3 regions of the Cohnella abietis genome follow, and region 2 is predicted to be linked to each of the others. Evidence: predicted binding sites of a transcription regulator. Region 2 holds the regulator's gene; each other region holds the start of a gene.

Region 1 (4,110 bases), 1.1 Mb from region 2:
GAGAACCCTAAGGCAGATATTCCTAAAGCGGATATTCCTAAGGAACCTTCAATGCTGATGTCCATCCCAGCCGCACTATCGTTTTCACCAGATGAGAAGTGGAGAGCTGTTGCGGTTGAAGGAGCAGGAACGTATCAGGTGTACAATACTGCTGATGATAGCCAGGTGTTTAATTCCGAGGCTCGTGAGGGTAAGATAAGCTTTCTGAACTGGAATGAGGATAGCACGATTCTTTATTTCACTTTCACGGATGCCAACGGAAATCAAACCCAGTGGCAGTTTGATACAATTAATGTTAAAGAAACATCACGCTAACCTATCCTCACCATTTGCGAGCTGTTGCATATAGTGTACAGATGGAGTTGACGTTCGTCTTCGGGCGACGTAGCGGTCGTTCGCGCACGGCACCATGGGCCGGCCGGCGAACGTTGATATAGATGTCCGAGCGCAAAGGGATTACATCTTCCTAAAGGTGTGATCTCTTTGTTGTTTGTTGTACAATGAAACAAACTACAATGTCTACATAGGGTTGGGGGATTTTAACATGGACGCTAAACAAGCTTTTCGTTTAATTAAGCAAGGCAGCATATCCCCGATATACGTCTGCTACGGAACAGAATCTTATTTGATGAATGAATTTATAGAGCGATTGCTGGAGCAGGTAGTTGAACCTGACCACCGGGAAATGGCTATCGTTCGTTTTGATACTGGTGAAACATCACTTGATGTCATTATAGAAGAAGCAGAAACTCTTCCGTTTCTTGTGCCAAGCAAAGTTATACTCGTCAGGGATAGTGTATTGTTCGCCTCGGGAAAAGAATCCAGTCGTATCGAACATCATCCAGAGAGACTGCTTACTTATATGGGGCAGCCATCCGAAACGACTATTCTTATTTTCCTAGTGGGTCACGAAAAGCTGGATGAACGTAAGAAGCTTGTCAAAACCGCTAAAACAAATGATTCCATCATTGCGTTCACGCCATTGCAGTCTGAAGAGCTGCTGCAATGGCTGAATAAGCGTGCAAGCAATCAAGGTCGTACAATGGGCAGCTCAGCTGCAGAGGAGCTTCTGCGTCGGGTGGGTACGGATTTGCATGCATTGGCTGCGGAGGCGGATAAGCTTTGCTTGCATGCGGGTCAGGGAGGGACAGTAACTGCACAATCTGTTCAAGAGCTCGTGCCGATGGCAACCGAGCAAAATGTATTCAAATTAACAGAGGAATTAGCTGCGCTCAGAACTGCGGCCGCCATTACGCTTTATTATGATTTGCTTAAGCAACGTGAGGAGCCGATTAAGCTGATGGCGCTCCTTGTACGTCAGTTCCGTAACATGCTTTATGTTAAGGAGCTTGGAAGTCAAGGCTACACTCCTCAACAAATGGCCACACAGATAGGGCTTCACCCATATGCAGTCAAAATTACAGCCGAGCAGGCGCGCAAATTCAGCCAGGAACGTCTGGCGACGATGCTTTCCGATCTTGCTGATCTAGACTATGCGATGAAAACCGGTCGTATTGAAAAAACAATAGGACTTGAGCTTTTTTTACTGAAGACAGGCTCGTCTGGAGCAAGCTAGAAATAGTTCGGGCACGACTTAACTCTTTTATAGACGGTACCCTATATTCATGGTACGATATCAGCGAATAACAGCTCGGACGTGAAGCACACGCCACTCGTTCTCCTACATGGAGAAACGGGTGGCGTTTTGTGTTTTATGGTACATATCTTCAGCTGCAATTGGAGGGAGAAACGAATATGAGTATTGATCACGATCGTTTATTCAAAGAACTGCTTCAAATCTTCTTCAAAGAGTTCATGGAGCTATTTTTTCCGAAAGCTTGCTCGTTTATCGATTTTTCACATGTAACTTTTCTTTCTGAGGAATTGTTCACGGATGTGATGGGAGGCGCAACAGGAAGGGTGGATGTTCTTATTGAGACTAGGCTGTTGGAAGAGGAAGTCGGTAATCGGGGAGGTATGGGTGATACGGATAAGGCATTGATAATTGTACATTTGGAGCCGCAGTCTTATTACCAAATTAATTTTTCTGAGCGAATGTTTCTGTATTCTAGTAAGCTCTACGAGAAATATCGCCGGCGTATTTTGCCGATTGCGATTTTTAACCATGAACGTGAAGCACAAGAGCCTGACAATTTTAGTTGGCATTTTCCTTTTCTAAGTGTGATGACATTTCGTTATTTTACGGTACAATTAAGTAAGCACAATTGGCGGGAATTTCTTGATAAAGATAACCCTGTTGCCGCTGCGCTCTTGAGTAGCATGGGATATAATAAGAGTGAACGAGTGATGGTGAAGCTTGAATTTCTACGTATGATGATGAAGATGCAATTGGATCCGGCACGAATGAGGATACTCACGGTATTTTTCGAAACTTATCTGCAATTAACCCCTGCTGAAAACATTCAACTACAGGAAAATATAGAACGAATATATCCGCACGAGGAGGAGAAGCTGATGGAATGGATGACCTCATGGGAGAAAAAAGGCAAAGAGGAAGGGTTGCAGGAAGGGCTATTGAAAGGTAAAGAAGAAGGCATACAAGAGAGTAAACAAGAAATCGCTCTAAAAATGCTTGAAAAAGGACTTAACCCAGAGATAATCGAAGAACTGACAGGATTAAGCTCTTCGCAGATCAGCAAGCTTCAAAAACACTGACGCCATTATGTGATGGACTTTGTCCATTTCTGAAAATAAAAACCCTCCTATGGAATCATTCTTCTACGAGGCTTCGAAAACCTTTAGATTTTTAAAAATGAAATTCATCAAAAAAAGCCATCCTATGTAGGAACCCTACAAGGGATGGCTTTTTCCTGGCTGCTGCCTTATGAGGGGCAGGTCAGCCGCATATGCGTCAGGCACAAGACTTAAGCTTGCGCGGACAATGCGTTGAGTTTTTTGGCCAGACGGGACTTTTTGCGAGCAGCTGCATTTTTGTGAATGAGCCCTTTTGTTGCCGCTTTGTCCAACTTCTTCTGAGCCGCGCCGTAAGCCGCTTTAGCAGCGTTTACGTCTGTTCCAAGGACCGCAACATCAGCAGTTTTAACAGCTGAACGTAGAGCGGACTTGCCCGAAGCATTACGTTGACGACGTGCTTCGTTCGTTTTAGTACGTTTAATAGCGGATTTGATGTTTGGCATTCTTTTCACCTCCAGCAAAAACAGAAGTATTTCTCCACACAACTTGTAATATTCTATCATGCAAGGGGGTAAAAAGCAAGCTGATATCCCACCATATTGCACAAACGAAAGGGGTTTTATTTCACATGATGAATGCAGATTTATCTAAGTATAACGTACGTACTGATCTTGCGCTAGAAGCGCAGGAAATGGCGACACAGGGGCAGCAAAATGGACAAGTACCCGGAGTATGGTCTGAGTCTGAAAGTGCGGATGGTATTACGATATCACGTATGGAGATTAAAGACGAGCAAGGGGCTCAGCAGATCGGGAAGATGATAGGCCACTATGTTACTTTAGAGGTGCCAGAGCTACGTGAGGGAGATACGACACTCCAGGATAAGGTTGCCACTTCGTTCGCTCGGGAATTCGAAGCATTTCTCAAACGGATTGGAATTAATAAGACAAGCAGTGTGCTAATAGTGGGTTTGGGAAATTGGAACGTTACCCCAGACGCTCTTGGACCAATTGTCGTAGAAAATATTATGGTAACTCGTCATTATTTCGAGCTTATGCCGGATCAGGTTAGTCCAGGCTATCGACCGGTTAGTGCAGTAGCACCTGGTGTTCTAGGGACAACAGGGATTGAATCAAGTGATATTGTACAAGGGATTGTGGAGAGAGCTAAGCCGGATCTTGTTATTGCCGTCGATGCATTGGCAGCCAAGTCATTAGATAGAGTAAATACGACCATTCAGATTGCCGATACGGGCATTCATCCCGGCTCAGGCATCGGTAATAAGCGTAAAGGTCTTACGAAAGAAATATTGGGTGTCCCCTGCATCGGTATAGGAGTTCCGACCGTGGTTTACGCATCGACGATCGTTAATAATACGATGGATATGGTATTTGAGCATATGAAGAAGCATACTCCGAATACAGATCCGTTGTTTGGCGTTTTTGGCAAAATGGA
Region 2 (4,110 bases):
TTTGGTAAAGAACCTATAAAACAAGAGATGAGAAAGAAAAATAGAAATGGTTGTTATGACACATACACTCGTCCAAATAAATTGGATTAATGAAAATAAGGGAGCGATTCATCAATGAGAAAGAGGTTACTGTGTATAATTTTATTATTAGTAGTAACGATATTATCTGGGTGCAGAGCCACCGAAAACCAGGAACTTACCGAAAATGCTGAAATCGCAAAATTATATATTGAAAAGGAAGGTTACATAGTTTTGTCGTATGAAAGTAATGTTTCAACATACGTTCTAACAAAAGATATGGTCAAAACTTTACCTTATTCAATGTACTGGACTCTCCCTGGAAACGACCCTAAACCGGCATATGGCAAAACTGTATCCGTGGAAAAGTTTATCGTAAAAAATCACCCATTGGATAACTACAAAAGTGGTAACGCTAAGTCCAAAGGTAAGACTGAAGTTTATGTACATTTAGCGAATGGTGAAGTCGTTGCTGGAACATCTTTTCCAGTTATGAATGAACAACTATCAGGGGGTTACTGGAATATTAATGGAAAGACAAACTAAATGAAAAAATGACTTTCTAATTAAGCAGAAAAACGAATCCAAGGATTTAGTCCACATACATAAAAAGCGTACGCTTTGCATATGAAGAAGGTTACCTCACAACGAACCCCTAGAGAGGATCGATGTAGACATGAAGAAACCAATTTCGAGATCCAAGCTACGACTTATGTTCGGGAAAACTTATTATACTTGGCGAAGATATGCTAGATGGTTGGTTGATGGTATTCCATTCGCGCGAACGTTCTCACAAGACCCACTTGCACATATTGTATTTCATCATGAAACACCAACGCTTCGGAAGCTAAAGGACGTGGATATGTGGCTCCAATATAACAAAGAAATCAATCTGGCGCTTGCGATTAAGCGTCTAAATGGGCTCCTCCTTGCGCCGGGTGAAACGATGTCATACTGGAAGCTTATCGGCAAAACAACAGCGCGTAAAGGTTATGTCCCGGGCATGTTGTTGTTTTATGGCGGCTTCAAGCCAGGGATAGGCGGAGGTCTTTGCCAGCTTTCGAACCTGATTTATTGGATGACGTTGCACACACCGCTAGCAGTCATGGAACGTCATCGGCATAGTTACGATGCATTTCCGGATACAAACCGAACACAACCTTTTGGTAGTGGGGCGACTTGTGCTTATAATTATTTGGATCTTATGATTTCGAATCCAACTACTACGCTTTATCAGCTTCGTCTTGAGTTGAAAGATCATGTTCTGCGAGGGGAGTGGCGTGCAGTTGAGAAATCATTATATACCTACGAAATCTATGAGAAGAAGCATCGCATCGAGCAGCAGTATTGGGGAGGTTACGTTAGGCGCAACGTACTTCATCGAAGCGTCTTCAACCAGGCGGGCGAGTTGATTGATGATGAATTTATTACCGAGAATAATGCACTCATGATGTATTCACCCTTATTATCTGAAACGGCAAAGGATGGCTAACCTTATATTACGAACGAGAAATGAGCTCATTAAAAATGCAGACGTTCGTTTTTAGGAGTGTTTGAGGTAGCATCGTTAATTAGAAGTTAGGAAGAACGACGAACAGGAACACAATTAGGACAACAATACTGCTAATCCTACTCATGAGTAAGTAGGCATCACTGGGTTCAGAATCTCCTTTAACCATCCAGCCATATCTTAAGTACCAGCCGAATGCAGGAAAGAAAATATTAAGTAGCGCCATGGCTATGAACAGGAAAGCGAAGATAATCATAATAATCAGCTCCTTGTTTAGTTATACGAGGAATGTAGGGAATAGTTTCCAATTAAAAACAGGCAACCCATCCAGACGAATGTCTGAGGGGGTTGCCTGTTTAGTTATAATGGCTTGTTTACAGGAAAGAACGAATGAGGCCGATGACTTTGCCAAGAATGCTGACATTAGGAAGCCGAATAGGTTCCATGCTTGCGTTCTCAGGCTGGAGACGAATATGGTCTCTTTCCTTATAGAAGGTCTTAACAGTTGCTTCGTTATCGTCCGTCATAGCTACTACGATATCGCCGTTGGTTGCAGTAGGCTGCTGACGAACGATTACATAGTCACCATTATGGATACCAGCATCAATCATACTGTCTCCCATAACGGATAGCATGAATACCGGCTGATCGCCTACCATGCTAATGGGAAGGGGGTAATATTCTTCGATGTTTTCCGTAGCTGTAATAGGCAAGCCCGCTGTTACTTTACCCAGTAAGGGGATAGGTCTAACAGAGGACGAGAATCTATAGTCAGAATCATCGTCATCCCCAAGAATCTCGATTGCACGAGGCTTGGTAGGATCCCGGCGGATTAAACCCTTCTTCTCTAGACGGTCTAAATGACCGTGTACGGTTGAGCTGGATGCTAAGCCTACGGCTTCTCCAATTTCACGGACGGAAGGGGGATACCCCTTGTCACGAACTTCGTTCTTGATGAATTCTAGTATAGAATTCTGGCGACTGGACATCTTGGACACGCCAAGCCCTCCCTATGTATCAGTTTTCATTATGACAAATTATAGCACAGAACTCGAGTTCGCACAAACATTCGTTCTACAGAACAAATGTTCCTAAAATAGTTGACTAGCACATATGTTCGTGTTACGATGTTACCAGAACAAATGTTTGGGGTGAACTTAATGGTGCATTTATGGGTAACGTCCAGCTCAGCTCCACTTTCTTCAATACATAATAATGATGCTTCTTTTAAGTCTGGACGGTTTTCTTCGCATAAGGGGACTCTCGTTATGCGTAATTGGAAATGGGCAAGAAGCTTGTTCTTTTTGTTCGCTTTTGTCGTGCTTTTCAGCGGCTTTGCACGTGTACATACTTCTGCCTCTTCTAGTGCAATCGTGCCTGCTACTCAGGAGGAGCTAGTGATTGTCATAGACAGCGGCGATACGCTCTGGGGGTTAGCTAATACCTATAAGAAGAATACATTGGATACCCGGGAAGCGATCCATCAGATATTAAAGCGTAATCGATTAGCCACTTCTGATTTAACGATAGGACAGACAGTCATTATTCCAGCTACAATTGTTTCCTAAACCCCTACAGGGTACGATTATTCCCGACCGGCTATTTCCGGTCTTTTTTTGTTGTCCACCTTTCTTGACAACCTATCTGCGGAAATGGCAAAGTATAGAGATGGCAAGAAAAAGCGGCTACAGTACCCACTGGGTGCTCATGGTGCTTTGAGTAGATGAGTTAGAAAAGAATAATGCATTTTTACTTGCTGTATCGTTAAAGAAAGGGAGTGTAAATGTCATGGAAAAATTGATTAACAGAATTAATGAATTATCCCGTAAAAATAAAACCGAGGGCTTGAACGAGAGTGAGTTAGCTGAACGCGAACAGCTCCGTCGTCAATATATTGATATCTTCAAGCAGAACTTCCGCCAGGAATTGGACCGCATTGAGGTCGTGGAAGACGAGCCAACAATTAAACACTGAGGCCGCTGGGAGAAGGTACAATGAATAATTAACACATGAAGCATCATGATGATAACGTGCTTCTACATCTATGTAGCGAGATACGTTAAAAACAAGGAGGAAGTTTATGTCCCGCTCATGGGAACGAATGGTCGAGAAAAATTCAAAGCAAATTAACAAACGCCGTAAAAAGGATGGCAAGAAAGGAATCAGTCCTAACGCGCCGCAAATAGACCGTTTTAGAGGTCGTAATTATATCGTTCCGATATTATTGCTCATGCTTATTCTGCTTTATATCACTATGGCTCAGCCATGGTCTAGTAACTTTATGCAGGATCAGACGCTATTCTGGGTGACGATAGGCTGTTATATCGTATTGGCCATTTTCTACTATTTACGTCGTCCTTATTTGTCGGTTAGTCGTGATACGCTGGAAACTCGGAAGTTTACCGGCTACAAAACATTGCGACCAACGGAAATACGCAAAATTACGGTTCAACCGGGTTATATTATCGTTGAATCCGTTAAGGGAGCTAACTGGGTATTTTCACGTTTAATGAATCGCTATCCGTTGGGTCTTATGAGTGAAAGATTAAAAGCATATTCAGAGCTGCACCATGTTGAGTGGG
Region 3 (4,110 bases), 1.2 Mb from region 2:
ATTCAGCCTATCCCCACGCCACTCCCGGCGCCGATTACGCCGACAGCTGTTACGCCTGCAACTCCTGTTCCGACACCAATCGCTGTACAACCGCCAGTAGTCGTAACACCAATCGCTGTACAACCGCCAGTAGTCGTAACACCTATTATCGAAACAAAGCCGATCTACGGTAGTGCGACGGCTCCAACTATTCAGTCTCCATCTTATGGGCATGGATCACATTATCAAGTACCAATGCCTTACAGCTCCGAAACGCAGCAGTCTGTCGTAAGCCCAGAGAGCACGTACGAAGGACATGGTTATGGACACGGCTACGGAATGCAGCAGCAGCCTGTCGTTAGCCCAGAGAGCACGTATGAAGGACATGGCTACGGACACGGCTACGGAATGCAGCAGCAGCCTCTTGTTAGCCCAGAGAGCACGTATGAAGGACATGGCTACGGATACGGAATGCAACAGCAGCCTGTCGTTAGCGCAGAGAGCACGTATGAAGAACATGGCTACGGACACGGCTATGGAATGCAGCAGCAGCCTGTCGTTAGCCCGGAGAGCAACCATGAAGGCTATGGCCATGGACACGGCTATGGATATGGTCTCCCGCCAGGTATTGGCCCTCTAGGTGGTCACATTGGTGGGCATATTGGCAGTTTGCCAGGGCTTCAGGGATACTCTTACAGTCAGCCCAATAATCAGGTATATGGGCAAGGAACGGCCTATCCGATGCCAGTGGCGGGCGTGAAGAAAAAGTCAGGATGCAACTGCGGAGGACCGTCTTCCTATTCTGTACCAACGGAGGCCAATGCGGGGTTGGCACCTTATGCTGATGGCTATCAAGGAATGGCTTATTCTGCAGATCGATTTTCTTATGGAGCTCCCGCATATGGGGTTTCCCCGATAGCGAACGGTCCTTTTGGAAATGCACCGCAATCGGTCAATCCATTCGGCAGCTACCCTGGCATGCAGTATAGTCCTTATTATGGAGCGCCGATGGGGGATGTTCCTTTGGGAGCCAATCAAGGGCTAGCAACGGTAAATGGAGCTAACTATGGTCAACAATTTGATCCTTATTTCGGAGCAATTCCGCCTATTCCACCTTTACCGCCTTTAGGCCCGCTAAGAGAGAATGAGAATGAAAATGACCGTTCCTCCGAGAATGAAGATGACTTAATCAGTCAATCGCCTTCTGTAAAGAAACGTCAACTTCAAAATAAGCCAAAGGCAAAGCTAGCAGCATCAGCAAGGCAAAGCAAACCAAGACGGAAGGAAAACCTGCCTTGGATTAAATGGTAATAAAATACGCATAGCGCCGGAATTCCCAGGGAATAATAAAGAAAACAGCAGAGAAGGGGATTCCGGTGTCTCGCTTTCGTATATTAAAGGAAATAAAGAAATCGCTAAAGAGGAAACGTCGCCATGTCTGGTCTCTAGGAGCGGGTGTCGGGTTTTTTCTACTTGCCACTCTGGCAGGCACCTGGTTAGCCCATAGAATAATAACAAACAATCAATCAGGGATGTTTGCACAGATCGACACTGTCCCTGTATGGGTGGACAACCTGGATGTTAAGGATGAACCAGCAAAAACTGAGCGTGAACAAGTCATACGTTCCCTTAAAGAATGGGGGGGACAGGTAGAGCTTGTCCTACACAGAACCTATTTGTGCGGGGAAGAGACGCGTAAGCTAGGGAGACATACGGCTGCCGAAGCAGAAGAGCTATTAAAGTCACATTGGGAGTGGCAAGTAAAATTTAACCCTTCTGGTCAAGTATTGATCGAGGAGGCTGTAGATGATTTGTCACCGGAATGTCGCAAGACGGCATATTTCGGTATGGACAAGGATGGCAACCTATCGTTATATGAGGGGCCACCCTGGCGTGAAAAAGTGTTAAGGACCTTCTTCCAGCTGGATGTCAATATGCTCGAAACCCGCATGCCGCTGGAACGTGTGCATGAGCTGACCACTGGTATTCGGGTTGCAGACAAAGATGAATATAACAGCGTATTATCCACCTTTAATGATTTTGCCCGTTTGAAGTCACAGGCTTCACGTCAGTAAACGGCAATGAAGGCTAACAAATTCACATCTAATTTCAGGTCACCAGAGCTTTCTGGCTGGCCTCTTTTTGTTGTTTTGTTTGATTACAATTAGATTAATGTGTTCTCCTTCTGTTCTCATGGGGGCGAACATTTGTTATAATCAAATGAAGTATGTATGGAAAGCTTGAAAGCGGGGTATCGCATTCATGAGGATTTTGGGAATCGACCCTGGAATAGCCATCATGGGATTCGGTTTTATTGATAAAGTGGGGCACAAATTAACCCCGGTTCAATATGGGTGTATAGAAACGGCGGCAGGAACACCGCAGGAATTACGCTTAAAGCAAATTTATGATTCGGCTTGTACCTTATTGGACCAATATAAACCGGATACGGTAGCTGTCGAGAAGCTGTTTTTCAACAAGAATGTAACGAATGCATTTAGTGTTGGACAAGCCCGTGGGGTTTTCATACTGGCAGCGGCACAACGAGGTTTAACTATTGGGGAATACACCCCGATGCAGGTGAAACAAGCCGTTGTAGGTTATGGGGCCGCCGAGAAAAAACAAGTTCAGGAAATGGTCAAGATGCTGCTTAAATTATCGGTAGTACCTAAGCCGGACGATGTTGCTGATGCGCTCGCTGTAGCGATCTGCCATGCGCATTCCATCGTCTTAAATGATCGATTGAATGGAGTGATACGCTAATGATCGATTATTTACGAGGAAAAGTTGCTCATATAGAAAGCGAATACGTCGTTCTTGATGTTCATGATGTTGGTTATCGTGTATTTACACCTAACCCTTATGGATTGTCTCGGAACGAAGATCAAGTGCAATTATTTATTCATTATCATGTTCGCGAGGATGCTACTCAGTTATTCGGTTTTACGACAAGAGATGAGCAAGCCTTATTCCGTAGATTGCTGGAAGTATCAGGAATTGGCCCTAAGGTTGCGCTTGGAGTGCTTGTTGGAGGCCGACCGGAAACTGTAGTTGCAGCCATTCAGCAAGAAAATATCGCTTTTCTCACGAAGCTTCCTGGGATTGGTAGGAAAACTGCACAACGAATGATTCTTGATTTGAAAGATAAGCTGGGTACTTTAGATAGTCGTTGGGCGGTTGCGTCCATGATAGATCTTGAAATGCCAGGCGTAGCATCCGACAGCAGCTCGGCGTGGGCAGCGGCACGTGAAGCGCTAACTGGTCTTGGCTATCGTGATGTGGAATTAGATAAGGCATGGCTGGTTCTTAAAGACAAGGTAACCGGAGACGAATCCCCGGATGTGCTAATTAAGAAAGCTCTGCAGCAATTGTTTCAAGGATAGATAGCTGATTAGCGGTAGAGGAGGCGGGAGCCATGGAGGAAGACCGAATCATTACCGCGCATTTAATGATGGAGGATCAAGCGGTTGAATATAGCCTGCGCCCTCGTTACTTGGCAGAATATATTGGCCAGGCGCAAGTAAAGGACAACTTAAAGATATACATAGAAGCTGCTAAAATGCGGAAAGAGCCGCTCGATCACGTTCTGCTGTATGGTCCACCAGGCTTGGGGAAAACAACGCTTTCCAATATTATCGCGAATGAGCTTGGCGTTAACATCCGTACAACAAGTGGTCCTGCTATTGAACGTCCTGGTGATCTTGCTGCGATCCTGACTAATCTTCAAGAAAACGATGTTCTATTCATTGATGAAATTCATCGGCTGCATCGAACGGTTGAGGAAGTGCTTTATCCTGCGATGGAGGATTTCGCGCTTGATTTTATAATAGGTAAAGGGCCAAGCGCACGTTCGGTACGCCTTGATTTGCCTAAATTTACTTTAATCGGGGCAACAACAAGAGCGGGCTTGCTCTCGGCACCTTTACGTGATCGCTTCGGGGTTGTAAGCCGGTTGGAATTTTACACAGAAGATGAGCTATCATACATCGTTACGAGAACAGCAGAAATATTCGGAGTAGGTATGGTTGGAGAAGCATCGAGAGAGATAGCAAGGAGAGCACGAGGAACGCCAAGGATCGCTAACCGACTGCTGAAGCGAGTACGTGATCATGCTCAGGTTAGAGGGGATGG

Evidence for each region. The regulator LexA, encoded in region 2, represses DNA repair genes until DNA is damaged. The targets are predictions, from matches to a motif close to CGAACATATGTTCG.
Region 1: a site for LexA is predicted at 1,641-1,654, ahead of KCTCHS21_RS20435 (Rpn/YhgA-type helix-turn-helix domain-containing protein). Genes of this name have one in related genera too.
Region 3: a site for LexA is predicted at 2,180-2,193, ahead of ruvC (crossover junction endodeoxyribonuclease RuvC). Genes of this name have one in related genera too.

The regions. Positions count from the first base shown of each region.
Region 1 covers NZ_AP019400.1:4,629,370-4,633,479, reverse strand. The annotation lists gene KCTCHS21_RS20445 (anti-sigma factor family protein) at 1-315, shown strand, start outside; gene holA (DNA polymerase III subunit delta) at 545-1,576, shown strand; gene KCTCHS21_RS20435 (Rpn/YhgA-type helix-turn-helix domain-containing protein) at 1,756-2,676, shown strand; gene rpsT (30S ribosomal protein S20) at 2,886-3,158, opposite strand; gene gpr (GPR endopeptidase) at 3,287-4,110, shown strand, end outside.
Region 2 covers NZ_AP019400.1:3,490,146-3,494,255, forward strand. The annotation lists gene KCTCHS21_RS15005 (hypothetical protein) at 115-564, shown strand; gene KCTCHS21_RS15010 (VanW family protein) at 683-1,510, shown strand; gene KCTCHS21_RS15015 (DUF6199 family natural product biosynthesis protein) at 1,590-1,784, opposite strand; gene lexA (transcriptional repressor LexA) at 1,903-2,526, opposite strand; gene KCTCHS21_RS15025 (LysM peptidoglycan-binding domain-containing protein) at 2,797-3,096, shown strand; gene KCTCHS21_RS15030 (DUF896 domain-containing protein) at 3,317-3,502, shown strand; gene KCTCHS21_RS15035 (hypothetical protein) at 3,609-4,110, shown strand, end outside.
Region 3 covers NZ_AP019400.1:2,259,102-2,263,211, forward strand. The annotation lists gene KCTCHS21_RS09620 (LysM peptidoglycan-binding domain-containing protein) at 1-1,290, shown strand, start outside; gene KCTCHS21_RS09625 (BofC C-terminal domain-containing protein) at 1,356-2,054, shown strand; gene ruvC (crossover junction endodeoxyribonuclease RuvC) at 2,242-2,742, shown strand; gene ruvA (Holliday junction branch migration protein RuvA) at 2,742-3,362, shown strand; gene ruvB (Holliday junction branch migration DNA helicase RuvB) at 3,395-4,110, shown strand, end outside.